Regions from separate parts of the Streptomyces sp. NPDC039736 genome, predicted to be linked through region 2. Evidence: riboswitches for the same ligand, from Rfam matches in the RefSeq annotation. Region 2 holds a riboswitch; each other region holds the start of a gene.

Region 1 (3,198 bases), on a different contig from region 2:
GTCACCGTCGGCTGGGCCGAGGGCCTGCACGCCCGCCCCGCCTCCATCTTCGTCCGCGCCGTCACGGCCACCGGCGTCCCCGTCACCATCGCCAAGGCGGGCGGCACCCCGGTCAACGCCGCGTCGATGCTGGCGCTGCTGGGCCTGGGCGCGCAGGGCGGCGAGGAGATCGTGCTGGCGTCCGAGGCCGAGGGCGCGGACGCCGCCCTGGACCGTCTCGCGAAGCTGGTCGCCGAGGGCCTGGACGAGCTCCCCGAGACCGTCTGAGACCCCCGCGGCCACGTGAGGCCGCGCCCGTACGGGCGAAATTCCCGCGCACGAGCCGCGGCATCCCGGATTCCGGGGGCCGCGGCTCGTGCCGTTCCCGGGAATTCCGGGAGCGGGCCGCGGCGTCCGGCGGGACCGGAGCGGGCCGCGGCGTCCGGTGGAACGCGAAAGGGCCCCGGCTCATGGGGAGCCGGGGCCCTTCCTTGTGGAGTTCGCGGTCAGACGCTGACGCCGTGCGCGCGCAGGTACGCGACGGGGTCGATGTCCGAGCCGTACTCGGGCGAGGTGCGGGCCTCGAAGTGCAGGTGCGGGCCGGTGGAGTTGCCGGTCGAGCCGGCCAGGCCTATCTGGTCGCCGGAGCCGACGCTCTGGCCGACCGAGACGCCGATCGAGGAGAGGTGGCCGTACTGGGTGTACGAGCCGTCGTTCATCCTGATCACGATGTTGTTGCCGTACGCGCCGCCCCAGCCGGCCTCGACGACCGTGCCGGCGCCGACGGCGACCACGGAGGTGCCGGAGGCGGCGTGGAAGTCGACGCCGGAGTGGCTGCCGGAGGACCACAGGGCGCCGCCGGACTTGTAGCTGGTGGAGACGTACGAACCGGCCACCGGCAGCCGGAAGGTGTTGAGGCGCTTGCGCTCGGCCTCGCGGGCGGCGCGCTCGCGGTCCTCGCGCTCCTTCTTGGCCCTCGCCTCGGCCTTGCGCTTGGCCTCGGCCTTGCGCTCGGCCTCCGCCTTGCGGGCGGCCTCGGCCTCGTCCAGCACCTTCTGCTGCGCCTGGGCCTGCTCCTCGATCCGCTCGGCCACGACCTCGGCGGAGTGGTCCAGGGCGACGGCGCGGATGGTGCCGGTGTCCTCCGCGGCCAGGTCCTGCTCGGCGGCGAAGGCCTGCGGGGCCAGGGTTCCGATGACACCGGTCGTGGTGAGTGCGGCGACTCCGGCGATGTTGGCGCTCTTGCGCGACAGCACGGAGGGACGCCGGTGCTTCCCGGCGGCACGGGTGAACGCCATGGAGTGGCTGTTTCCTTTCCTTCCTTCTCGCCTACCGGGTTAGCTGACGGGTTCGGAGCAGGAAGGTCTCCTACGGACCCCACCCGCCCGTGCGGGCGATGGCGTCCGATTCACCCCAGGGACTCAAGTGGGTCCCCGGCTCCCCAGGCTCGCGCCTGACGGGGACTCGGCGATGACTGCCCGGTGCCGCGGTTGCGGCGCACTCTGACGGGCAGCCGGGTCGACGCTAAGCGGCACTTCTTTCAATCTCCAAACACACGGCCGCTTTTGTGAAGGAGCCCACACGGCAGACAGGCAACCTCCGCAACAAATCGGGCATACGGGAGGACCCCGACGACCGGGAAGCCGTCGGGGTCCTTTTCGTCCTGCTTTCCACCGGCCGCCCGGATGACCTTTGATCGGTCAAGCGGCCGGTGAACCGGTCGGCGGGCCGGTCAGCTCACGACCGTGACCTCGCCGATGTCCAACGCGCGCACCGGCTCCACGATCCGGGACGCGTCGCCGACCAGGACCGTGACCAGCCTGTCCACCGGGAAGGCGTTCACCACCGCGGCGGTGGCCTCCACGGTGCCGGTCGCGGCCAGCCGCGCGTACAGCTGGGCCTGGAAGTCGTCGGGCAGGTGCTGCTCGACCTGGTCGGCCAGCGTGCCCGCGACCGCCGAGGCCGTCTCGTACTTGAGCGGGGCGACCCCGACCAGGTTCTGCACGGCGACGTCGCGCTCGGCGTCGGTGAGTCCCTCGGCCGCGAGCGTCCGCAGGACCTTCCACAGGTCCTCCAGGGCGGGCCCGGTCGACTCGGTGTCCACGGAGCCGCTGATGGCCAGCATGGCGGCGCCCGTGCCGTCCTCGGCGGAGCGCAGCACCTGGCCGAAGGCGCGCACGCCGTAGGTGTAGCCCTTCTCCTCGCGCAGGACGCGGTCCAGGCGGGAGGTGAGGGTGCCGCCGAGGCAGTACGTGCCGAGCACCTGGGCGGGCCAGACGCGGTCGTGCCGGTCGGCGCCGATGCGGCCGATCAGGAGCTGCGTCTGGACCGCGCCGGGGCGGTCCACGACGACCACGCGGCCCGTGTCGTCGGCGGTGATCGCCGGAACGGGGCGCGCGGCCGCCGTGTCGCCCGTCCAAGCGCCCAGGGTCTCGGCCAGGACCGCGTCCAGGTCGATGCCGGTGAGGTCGCCGACGACGACCGCCGTGGCGGTGGCCGGGCGGACGTGCGCCTCGTAGAAGGCGCGCACGGCCGCGGAGTCGATGTTCTTGACCGTCTCCTCGGTACCCTGGCGGGGGCGCGACATGCGCAGGTCCGCCGGGAACAGCTCGTGGGAGAGCTGCTTGGCGGCCCGACGGGACGGGTTGGCCGCCTCGTGCGGGAGCTCGTCGAGCCGGTTGCGTACGAGACGCTCGATCTCGCCGTCCGCGAACGCCGGTGCGCGCAGGGCGTCGGCGAGCAGTCCGAGCGCCTTGGGCAGCCGGGAGACCGGGACTTCGAGGGAGACCCGCACGCCCGGGTGGTCGGCGAACGCGTCGAGGGTGGCGCCGCAGCGCTCCAGCTCGGCGGCGAACTCCTCGGCGGAGTGCTTGTCGGTGCCCTCGGTGAAGGCGCGCGACATGATCGTGGCGACGCCGTCCAGGCCCTTCGGCTCGGCCTCCAGGGGCGCGGCGAGGAAGACCTCGACGGCCACCAGCTTCTGGCCGGGGCGGTCGCAGCGCAGCACGGTCAGGCCGTTGGGCAGCGCGCCGCGCTCGGGGGCGGGGAAGGCCCACGGGGTGGCGGGCCCGGGCTGCGGCTGCGGGTGGAACTGCATCGCGCTGGTCACGGCCGCGCTCCCGCCGGTGGTGGCTGCGGTCTCCGTCACTGGTCCGCCCCTTCCTGCTCGTCGTTCTCCTGCGCGCCTTCCCGCACGTCCGCGGCTGCGACTGCGTCCGC
Region 2 (3,198 bases):
GTAGACCTCGGCGCCCCAGCGCAGGGCCTCGGAGAAGGACTCGGCGCCGATCGGCGCGATCATGAACTCCTGGATGTCGACGTTGGAGTCGGCGTGCGACCCGCCGTTGAGGATGTTCATCATCGGGACGGGCAGCAGGTGCGCGTTCGGGCCGCCGAGGTAGCGGAACAGCGGCAGGTCGCTGGCCTCGGAGGCGGCGTGCGCGACGGCCAGGGAGACGCCGAGGATGGCGTTGGCGCCCAGCGAGCCCTTGTTCTCGGTGGCGTCCAGGTCGAACATCGCCTGGTCGATCAGGCGCTGCTCGGTGGCGTCGTAGCCGACGAGCTCCGGGCCGATCTGCTCGATGACGGCGAGGACGGCCTTCTCGACGCCCTTGCCCAGGTAGCGGTTCGGGTCGCCGTCACGGAGCTCGATGGCTTCGAAGGCACCGGTGGAGGCGCCGGACGGAACGGCAGCACGACCCGTGCTGCCGTCGTCGAGGCCGACCTCGACCTCGACCGTGGGGTTGCCTCGGGAGTCCAGGATTTCCCGGGCTACGACGACGTCGATGGACGGCACGAGCATCTCCTTATGGGATGTGACGCGAAGGTGGCGGGCCCCCGGAAGGGGCACACGGCGCAGGGTCTCTTTCGGCCTTGCGACAAGAGCCTAACCGGCTCCAGGGCATCGGCCAGCCGATCGACCGCACGCTGGGACGAAAAGATGCCCGAATGCCTGTAATACAGGACGAAGGACCCCGGTGACCTCACCGAGGGTCACGGATCTGTTCTCCCGCGAGCACGGCCCGTGTGCACGCCTGAGTGCTGACGCGCACGGGTGAGCCCTCTCGGGCCGACGCGGCCGGCGGCGCCCGCCCGTACAGGGGACGGCCCCGGCGGGACGCGTTCGGGGGGAAGTCGCGTCCGGCCGGGGCCGGGGTGCGGAAGGGGGCGGGGGTGAGCCGCCCCCTTCCGCTGCGGACTCCGGGCGGGGGTGGGCCGCCGGAGGTCCGCGGTGCGGGAACCGGGCGGGGGTGGGCCGCCGGGGTTCCCGCGGGGCGGGGACGGACGGGGGTGGGCCGTCGGTCCCCGCTGGATCAGCGCAGGTGGAGCTGCTGACCCGGGAAGATGAGGTCGGCGTCGGAGACGACGTCCTCATTGAGGTCTGCGATGTGCTGCCAGCCGCCCTTGACGTTCTTCGCCTCGGCGATCTTCGACAGGGTGTCGCCGGCCTTCACCTGGTACTCGCCGTCACCCTTCTTGATCGGGCCACCGGCCTTGGACTCGACCTTCGGCACCGAGCGGGTCTGGCTGCGGGAGGCGGCCGGGGCCTCGCGCTTCTTCTCCGCCTTGGGGGCGGACTTCACGGACTTGGTGGACTTCGCGGACTTCTGCGAGGAGCCGGAGCCCGTGCTGACGCCCGGGTCGACACCGTCGTTGCTCAGGTTGCCCGCACCGGCGCAGGCCCAGGCGCCGGGGCCCTGGATCTTGAGCAGCTTCTCGGCGGTGGCGATCTGCTGGCCCTTGGTGGCCAGGTCGGCGCGCGGGGCGTACTTGGTGCCACCGGCGGCGGCCCACGAGGAGTTCGTGAACTGCAGGCCGCCGTAGTAGCCGTTGCCCGTGTTGATGGACCAGTTGCCGCCGGACTCGCACTGGGCGACGGCGTCCCAGGTGTCGACGGAGGCGGCGGAGGCCGAGGTGGCCCCCATCAGCGGGGCGGCGACCGCGACACCGGTGACGCCGGCGATGGCGGCGGCACGGGTGGCCTTGGACGGACGGCGGTGCTTGCCCTTGCTGCTGAAAAGCGACATGGATATTCCCTCACCGACGCCTTCGAGGTGAGCTGTCGGGTTCGGGCTGTGAGTTCGCCCGGCCTCCGGTCCGGATTTCCGCACACTGCTTGCTGCGGCATTCCGTTTCGGCGGCTTCACCCCAAGCCGTTCCCGTCACGTCTCTCAACGTCCGGGCCCGGCACTTACCTTGGGTCCCCCGCTCCTGCCTACGGCGCTTTCGCGACGACTGCTGCCGAGGCCCGCCGGCAGGATTCGGCGTGCGGGCTCCGGTGCTCACCGGTGGCGAGCGATGACGACCGTAATCACAGGTGCCCCGGATGTTCAAAGAGGCACATCCGGGACATCTGCCCCGTACTTGCCCTCTCCTCCCTTGCGTTTACGCAGGTCAGAGGGGGCTTACCGGGAGTCGCCCGAAGGGACGCGCCAGTTGGGGCGAAGAGACTCATGTCTCACTTGCGCAAATATGGACACAAGCCCCCCAACCACCCCTACTTTTCGCTCTTCTCCGCCGTCTGACCCTCGCTCAGATCCAGGTGCTGACCAGGCTTGATGAGGTCCGGGTCGGTGCCGAGGGACTTCTTGTTGGCCTCGTAGAGGGCCGACCAGCCGCCGGGGACCTCCGCGGCGTCCGCGATGTGCCAGAGGTTGTCACCGGGGCGCACGGTGTACGACTCCTGCTCGGGCGCGCCGCCCGGCCCCTTCTCGCCGCCGCCCCGCGAGGCGTGCCGCCCGGCGTCCCGCTCGGCGAGTTCCCCTTCGGGCGAATCGTCCGGTGCGAGGGAGGAGTTCTCCGGCGCGGGCACGCCGCGGTGCTTGCCGGTGCCGGACGTGCCCCGGTCCTCGGCGCCCGGGGCGCCGGTGGCGTCGGGCACGCCCGGGGGCGTGGTGGCGTCGCCGCCCGGCCCGGTGCTGGGCGAGACGCTGGAGCCGGGAGTGGGCTCGACGGGGACGGCGGTGCCGGCGTCGGGCGTGCCGGCGTTCGGGTCCGGGGTCGCGGAGGCGTCGCCGCTCGGGACGGCGCCGGGGGTCCGGTCGCCCGGGGCCTGGTCGCCCAGGGGCCGGTCGCCCGCCGGGGTGTCGTCGCCGGGCCCGGCGTCGGCCGCCGCGCCGTCCGCCGCGTCCGGCTTCGCGGAGTGCGCCGGGGGCGTGGGAGGCGTACGGGAGTCGATGCCGGCGATCGCGCCGGGGTCGGCGGCGTCCACCCCCGCCCCGCCGGAACCGGAACCGGACTGCCCGCCGCCGCCCGGGGCGAGCCCGGAGATGACGGCGCAGCTCGGCCAGGCCTGCGGGCCCTCGGCCCGGAAGACCTTCTCGGCCACCTCGATCTGCTGCGAGCGGCTGGCGAGGTCGGCCCGCGGGGCGTAGGCGTCGCCGCCGTACTGCTCCCACTTGTCCTGGGAGAACTGGAGCCCGCCGTAGTGCCCGTT
Region 3 (3,198 bases), 880 kb from region 2:
AATCCTGTCCCCGCTACTCAGTGGTCCGAAGGCCCGGAATCCGTCAAGGATTCCGGGCCTTCGGCATGTCCGCGCGGTACCGCGTCCGTCACCCGTACGGCGGACGCCGATTCGCCGTACGGCGCGGCTCCGGCCAGCCTGGGTGGGGAGCGGTACCGTCCGCACCCGGTGCGGACCTGGGCAGGAGAGCTGACGGTGGCGGGGTACGGGCGCGACGGACGTGGGGACGACGCCGGCGGCGGGCCCGGGGGGAGTGCGTCCAGCGGGCCCGGCACGCCCCGCGCGTCCGGTCCTCCCGGCACGCCCGGCGTCCCTGGTCCGTCCCGGGAGAGCGGCCGCACGACGCGCCGGTTCGTACGGGCGCTGCCCGCGCTGATGATCGTCGGCGGGATCTTCTTCGACGCGCTGACGCCCTCCGACTTCACCGCCTCGCCGCTGTTCGCCGCCGCGCCGCTGGTGGCGGCCCCCTTCTTCTCGCCGGCCAACACCGGGCTCACGGCCCTCGCCTCCGTGCTGGCCGTGATGGGGCTGCGGATCTGCGACGACGCCCTGACGTCCGTGGTGAGCGCGACGGAGCTGGTCACGGTGCTCACCGTGTCCGTGCTGGCGATCCTGATCAACCGGGTCGTGCGGCGCAGCGGGCGGCAGCTCGCCTCGGTGCGGGTCATCGCGGAGGCCGCGCAGCGGGCCGTGGTGCCGGTACCGCCGGCCCGCATCGGCGGTCTGGAGATCGCCGCGCGGTACGAGGCGGCCGAGGCGGACGCCTTCATCGGCGGCGATCTCTTCGCCGTGCAGGACACGCCGTACGGGGTGCGGCTCGTGGTGGGCGACGTGCGGGGCAAGGGACTTGAGGCCGTCGAGGCGGTGGCGGTGGTGGTCGGCGCGTTCCGGGAGGCGGCCGAGACGGAGAGCTGCCTGGAGGGCGTCGCGCGGCGCCTGGAACGGGCCCTGGAGCGCGAGGGCGCCCGGCGCGAGGGGCTGGACGCGCTGGAGGGCTTCACCACGGCGGTGCTCGCCGAGATCCCGCGCGCGGAGGGCGTCGTACGCCTGGTGAACCGGGGGCATCCCGAGCCGCTGCTGCTGTACGCGGACGGGGAGCTGGACGAGCTGGAGCCGGACGAGTTCGCGCTGCCGCTGGGCATGGGGGAGCTGGGGGACTGGCCGGACCGGGCCAAGGAGTTCGCGTACCCGGCGGGTTCGACGCTCGTGTTCTACACCGACGGCCTGTCCGAGGCGCGGGACGGGGCGGGCCGGTTCTACGACCCGGCGGTGCGGCTGCGGCATTCGCTCTTCCCCGGGCCCGATGCCGTGCTGGACGCGCTGACCAGTGACGTACGGGTGCACACCGGCGGCAAGCAGACGGACGACATGGCGCTGCTCGCGGTGGGGCGGCCGGGCGTGGGGCAGCCGGCGCGGCGGCGGACGGTGGGGATCATCAAGCGTCCGTGACGGGGCGCGAGGTGTCGGGCGGGCGGCAGAGGCGATCAGGGCGTTCTGGGGCCGTCGGGGCGGCCGGGACGCTGAGATGGCGTCAGTTCGCTGGTAGATAAGCGGAAATGTCCTGGCCAAAGGTGACTGCGGAGCGTTAAGGATCAAGAGGGACGGCTTGGAATTCCGGTCACATGTCTATTAACGTTCGATAACGCAGCACGGTCGTCCCAGCCGTCGTCAGAGACGGCGCCGTGCGCGTGCGCCGAATTCCGTGAGGAAACCGGGGAACCACCACTTGGGGTGAATCGGGCCCGACCCGGCCCGTAGGAGACCTTCCTGCTCCGAACCCGTCAGCTAACCCGGTAGGCGAGAAGGAAGGAAAGGAGCGCGCCTCCGTGGCGTCCAACAGGCCTGCCCCCGCAGCCCCCGCTTTCTCGGCCCCCGCTTTCTCCTACACGGCTTACGGAGTCCCCGGCGACGAGCACGGGACGGGGACCGGGGCCACCGCCGTCCTCGCTCCGCACGTTCCCGAAGCCGTCGCAGCCGCCGGAGTTCCGCAGGCCGCGCAGGTCACCCAGCCGATGCAGGCCGCAGAGGCCGTGCAGGTCCCGCAGTCTCCGCAGGGCCCGCTGATCCCGCAGCAGCAGGGGCGCGACGGCTTCGACGGCTTCGCCGCGTTCGGGACCCCGGAATCCGCCTCCGCCCCGGGCTCCCCCTTCGCCCCGGACGCCCCTCCGGCCTCCGCCGACGAGTGGAACCCCACCGCCGACTCCGCCGCCCCGCTGCGCGGCAAGCACCGGGTCGCCAAGCAGCGCGGCTCCCTCGCCCGCAGCTCCACGGTCCTCGGCGTCGGCGTGATCGCCGCCGTCGGCGCGGGCGGCATCGCCACCGCGCAGGACAAGCCCGCCGTGTCGATATCCCTGCCGGACCAGCTCGCCGAGTCCCTGGACTCGCTCGCCGACTCGCTGCCGGACGCCACGTCGCTGCCGGGCGTGGGCGCCCTGCTCTCCGACTCCGCCGAAGAGGCTCCCGCGGAGGCGGGCGTGACCGTCGCCGCCGCGCCGGCCGCCGCCGCGACCCCCGCCTCGGCCGGGCAGCAGCCCGCCGGCGCCGGGGAGAGCCTGCGCGCCCGCATCCTCCAGCAGGCCGAGCAGCAGCGCACGGTGGCCGACGAGGCCGTCCGGCAGGAGGCACGCGACAAGGCCGTGCAGGACGCCGCGGCCGAGGCGAAGAAGGCGCAGCAGCAGGCCGACGCCACGGCGCGGCAGGCCGAGAAGGAGAAGGCGGAAAAGGCGGAGAAGGCGGAGAAGGCGGAGAAGGAAGCCCGCGAGAAGGCCGCCGCCGAGGCGGAGGCCGCGCGCCTCGCCAGGCTGGCCGCGAGCTACTCGCTGCCCACCTCCTCGTACACCCTCACCTCGACCTACGGCCAGTCCGGTTCGATGTGGTCCTCCGGACAGCACACCGGGCTCGACTTCGCCGCCCCGACCGGCACCCCGGTCAAGGCCGTGCACGGCGGCACCGTCACGTCGGCCGGCTGGTCCGGGTCGTACGGCTACCGCGTCGTGCTGAAGCTGAAGGACGGCACCGAGATCTGGTACTGCCACCTCTCGCAGATGAACGTCGCGACGGGCACCGGCGTCGCCACCGGCCAGACCATCGGCAACGTGGGCGCCACCGGCAACGTCACCGGACCGCACCTGCACCTCGAAGTCCACACCCCCGGCGGCGCCGGCGTCGACCCGGCGGCCTGGCTGCGCGGCAAGGGCC
Region 4 (3,198 bases), on a different contig from region 2:
CGTCCAGGAGGACGGCAAGCCGGTCGGCCCACCCGATGAACGCGCCGCCGGGGCCGGGGTCGCCGACCCCTTCGGTGAAGCTGTCCCCGATCGCCGCGTACGACCCGATGGTGCCTGCGCTGAATGATCTCGAATCGTCTGCCACGTCGACACATCCTTCACTTTCGCAAGTGACCTACGCCACCGTAGGGAGGGGTTGACGGAGGGTGAGATATGCCACCGGTCAAGATTCACCCAACCCGGAATACGCGGGTGGCGCTTCGGGATACGCGTCTCGCCCCCGCACCGGGGCCGGTGCGGGGGCGAGTGGGCCGTGGGGGGCGGTCCGTACTAGAGCGGGACGCCGTTGTTGCGCAGGTAGCCCAGCGGGTCGATGTCCGAGCCGTAGCCGGGGCCGGTGCGGATCTCGAAGTGCAGGTGCGGGCCGGAGGAGTTGCCGGTGGAGCCGGAGTAGCCGATCTGCTGGCCGCCGGAGACGCTCTGGCCGGAGCGGACGCCCAGCGCGGAGAGGTGGGCGTACTGCGAGTAGCGGCCGTCGTTGTGCCGGATGACGACCTCGTTGCCGTACGCGCCGCCCCAGCCGGCGGAGACCACGGTGCCCGCGGCGACTGCCTTGACCGGGGTGCCCGAGGACGCGCGGAAGTCGACACCGGTGTGGTAACCGCTGGACCAGCTGCCGCCGGAGGCGCGGTAGGGGGTGGAGACGCCCGAGGGGACGGGGGCGCTGAAGCCGGAGCGCTGCGTCTGCCGCTTGCTCTCGGTGCGCTGCTCGGTGCGCTGCTCGGCCCGCTTCTCCGTCCGCTTCTGGGAGCGCTGCTCGACGCGGCTCTCGGTGCGCTGCTCGGCGCGCTTGTCGGTGCGCTCCACGCGCTCGGTCCGCTGCTGCTGCGGGGCCGGGGCGGTGGCCTTCCGCTCGGCGGCCGCGGGGGCCTTGCCGCCGAGGGTGAGCTTCATGCCGGGGAAGATCAGCGAGGGGTTCTCACCGACGACCTCCCTGTTGTCGCCGTAGACCTTCTGCCAGCCGCCGCGCACGTCCTGGTCCGCGGCGATCTTCGAGAGGCTGTCGCCGGACACCACGGAGTACGTACGGGTGCCGGTCTTCGGCGCGGCGGCGGGGGCCGCCTGCCGGGGCTCGGCCGCGCGCTGCTGCGGGAGCTGCGCCTCGGCGGCGGCCTGCGGCAGCGCGACGGGGGCGGCGCCCTGGTCGGCGGCGTTCGCACCGGTGGCGCCGATGAGCGGAAGGGCCAGTGCGGCGCCGCCCGTGCCGGCGGCGACGAAGCCCCGGGTGAGCGGGGAACTGGACTTCGGGCGGCGGTGCTTACCCTGAGCAGGCATGACGATGTCCTCTCCGGCGCCTGCGAGGTGAGCTGTCGGGTTCGGGCTGGAGATGCCCGGCCGCGCTCCACATCCGGGAGCGCTGCTTCACCCCGAGCCGTTCCGGCGGACTGTCGTCCTCCGGTACGGCGTACTACCTGGGTCCCCCGCTCCTGCCACACGAAGAAAAAGGGAAAGTGACTCCGAGCGGTGGCAGGATTCGGCGGTCCACCCGGATTGACGGTGACCGTAAGCGAGTGCGGACCGCCGGAACAAGCCGTTCCCCTTTTCTCCCTCGCCAGAACACGCCTTCTTCACGATTCTCCCGGTGGCGCGCAATCGTCCCGGGCACCATCTCCCGCCTCTGGCCTGCCGTTTGACGCTTCGGCAGCAGACGTCACGGTTCGCTCTATGATTCTGCTCACTCGCACCCCCGTACGACCCAGACGGTTGCCTCAGGCACCCATATGGGGGCGCTTCTGTCGTATCGTCGGCCCGTGGCCCTCGTCGGCGTGCCCGCGTCGGCGGACGACCTTGAGGAGCACTCGTGACGCAGCAGGCATCGCCGTCGGCCGAGCCGGATCTCGCAGGCGTACGGAACTTCCGCGACGTGGGCGGGCTGCCCACCGCGGACGGCCGTCGGACGCGTTACGGACGGCTCTTCCGCAGCGGCCACCTGGCGCACGCCACCGAGTCCGACACGGCGTTCTTCCACTCGCTCGGACTCCACACGATCTTCGACTTCCGCAACGCGGCGGACCAGGAGCTGGAGGGTCCGGACGTCGAGCTGACCGGTGTGCGGAACGTGAACATCCCGCTGAGCGACCCCGCGGACGGCGCCGAGTTCTGGATGATGGTGCGCGACGGCAACCTCGACCAGCTGCGCGAGATCCTCGACGACGGCAAGGCTGCGGCGCGCATGACGGCGTCGTACCGCCGCATGATCAAGGACCGCACCGCGGAGCACAGCCGGGTGCTGCACGCCTTGGCCGAGGACAGTGTTCCGGCGCTGATGCACTGCGCGGCGGGCAAGGACCGCGCGGGTCTGTCGATCGCGGTGACGCTGCTGGCCGTGGGCGTGGAGCCGGACGCGATCCGGGCGGACTACGTGAAGTCCAACGACCCGCACCGCCGCTACCGGGTGCGCCGCTCCAGCGCCTCGCCGGAGGCCATGAACGGCGAGGTGATGCGCCTGCTCGCACCGCTCTTCGACGCCCGGGCAGAGTACCTGGACGCGGCCTTCGCCACCATCGAGGAGACCTGGGGCACCACGGACGCCTACCTGGAACGGGGACTGCGGGTGACGCCCGGGGTCCGCGAGGCGCTGCGCGAGCGGCTCACGGAGTGACCGGGCCGCTCAGGCGTCGCCGATCGTGAACAGCAGGAAGATGAACGCCGCGACGATGTGCCCGACCACGATGTAGAGGAAGACCCGCACCACGAGGCCGTGCGGCGCCTTGTCCGCGACGAATCCGTCCGGGCCGGCCCTGCCCGCGCCGTCCTGCCACTCGGCGCCCCGGTCGGAGCCGGGGCGGGAGGCGCGGGCTGCCTCGTCGGCGGCGCGGGCGATGGCGCTCAGGGCGGTGGTCTGCGCCTCGGTGAGCTGCTGGGCGGGGGCGGGTCCGGGAGCCTTCACGAAGCCCTGCGCGGGGGCGAGTCCCGGCGGCTGTGCGGTGGACTCGGTCATCATGACTCCTGGGGCAGGCAGAGCCCGGCGACGGTGCTCTGCATCAGTGTGTGGAGGAACAGCAGCTCGGCCCCCTGCGGCGTCACCGCGGTGATCCGGTGCGGGGTGAGCGAGTCGAAGTGGGCGCTGTCGCCCTCGTCCAGGGTGTGCACGCGCTCCCCGAGCACCAGGCGCAGCCGCCCCTCGAGCACGTACAG

Evidence for each region. A riboswitch is a leader RNA that binds a small molecule or an ion and turns the genes downstream of it on or off. The one in region 2 is predicted to bind cyclic di-AMP.
Region 1: another riboswitch for cyclic di-AMP. It lies ahead of ACZ56L_RS00555 (M23 family metallopeptidase); the one in region 2 lies ahead of ACZ56L_RS09025 (transglycosylase family protein).
Region 3: another riboswitch for cyclic di-AMP. It lies ahead of ACZ56L_RS05005 (M23 family metallopeptidase); the one in region 2 lies ahead of ACZ56L_RS09025 (transglycosylase family protein).
Region 4: another riboswitch for cyclic di-AMP. It lies ahead of ACZ56L_RS04040 (M23 family metallopeptidase); the one in region 2 lies ahead of ACZ56L_RS09025 (transglycosylase family protein).

Annotation. Positions count from the first base shown of each region.
Region 1 covers NZ_JBVIUQ010000001.1:132,765-135,962, reverse strand. The annotation lists gene ACZ56L_RS00560 (HPr family phosphocarrier protein) at 1-267, shown strand, start outside; gene ACZ56L_RS00555 (M23 family metallopeptidase) at 486-1,277, opposite strand; cyclic di-AMP (ydaO/yuaA leader) riboswitch at 1,292-1,459, opposite strand; gene ACZ56L_RS00550 (M16 family metallopeptidase) at 1,712-3,076, opposite strand; gene ACZ56L_RS00545 (M16 family metallopeptidase) at 3,124-3,198, opposite strand, start outside.
Region 2 covers NZ_JBVIUQ010000002.1:894,159-897,356, reverse strand. The annotation lists gene eno (phosphopyruvate hydratase) at 1-564, opposite strand, end outside; gene ACZ56L_RS09025 (transglycosylase family protein) at 1,076-1,789, opposite strand; cyclic di-AMP (ydaO/yuaA leader) riboswitch at 1,792-1,995, opposite strand; gene ACZ56L_RS09020 (transglycosylase family protein) at 2,260-3,198, opposite strand, start outside.
Region 3 covers NZ_JBVIUQ010000002.1:18,583-21,780, reverse strand. The annotation lists tRNA gene ACZ56L_RS05015 (tRNA-Met) at 1-16, shown strand, start outside; gene ACZ56L_RS05010 (PP2C family protein-serine/threonine phosphatase) at 169-1,449, shown strand; cyclic di-AMP (ydaO/yuaA leader) riboswitch at 1,682-1,815, shown strand; gene ACZ56L_RS05005 (M23 family metallopeptidase) at 2,013-3,198, shown strand, end outside.
Region 4 covers NZ_JBVIUQ010000001.1:957,214-960,411, reverse strand. The annotation lists gene ACZ56L_RS04045 (SGNH/GDSL hydrolase family protein) at 1-145, opposite strand, end outside; gene ACZ56L_RS04040 (M23 family metallopeptidase) at 331-1,335, opposite strand; cyclic di-AMP (ydaO/yuaA leader) riboswitch at 1,338-1,518, opposite strand; gene ACZ56L_RS04035 (tyrosine-protein phosphatase) at 1,862-2,662, shown strand; gene ACZ56L_RS04030 (DUF6126 family protein) at 2,672-3,001, opposite strand; gene ACZ56L_RS04025 (helix-turn-helix domain-containing protein) at 3,001-3,198, opposite strand, start outside.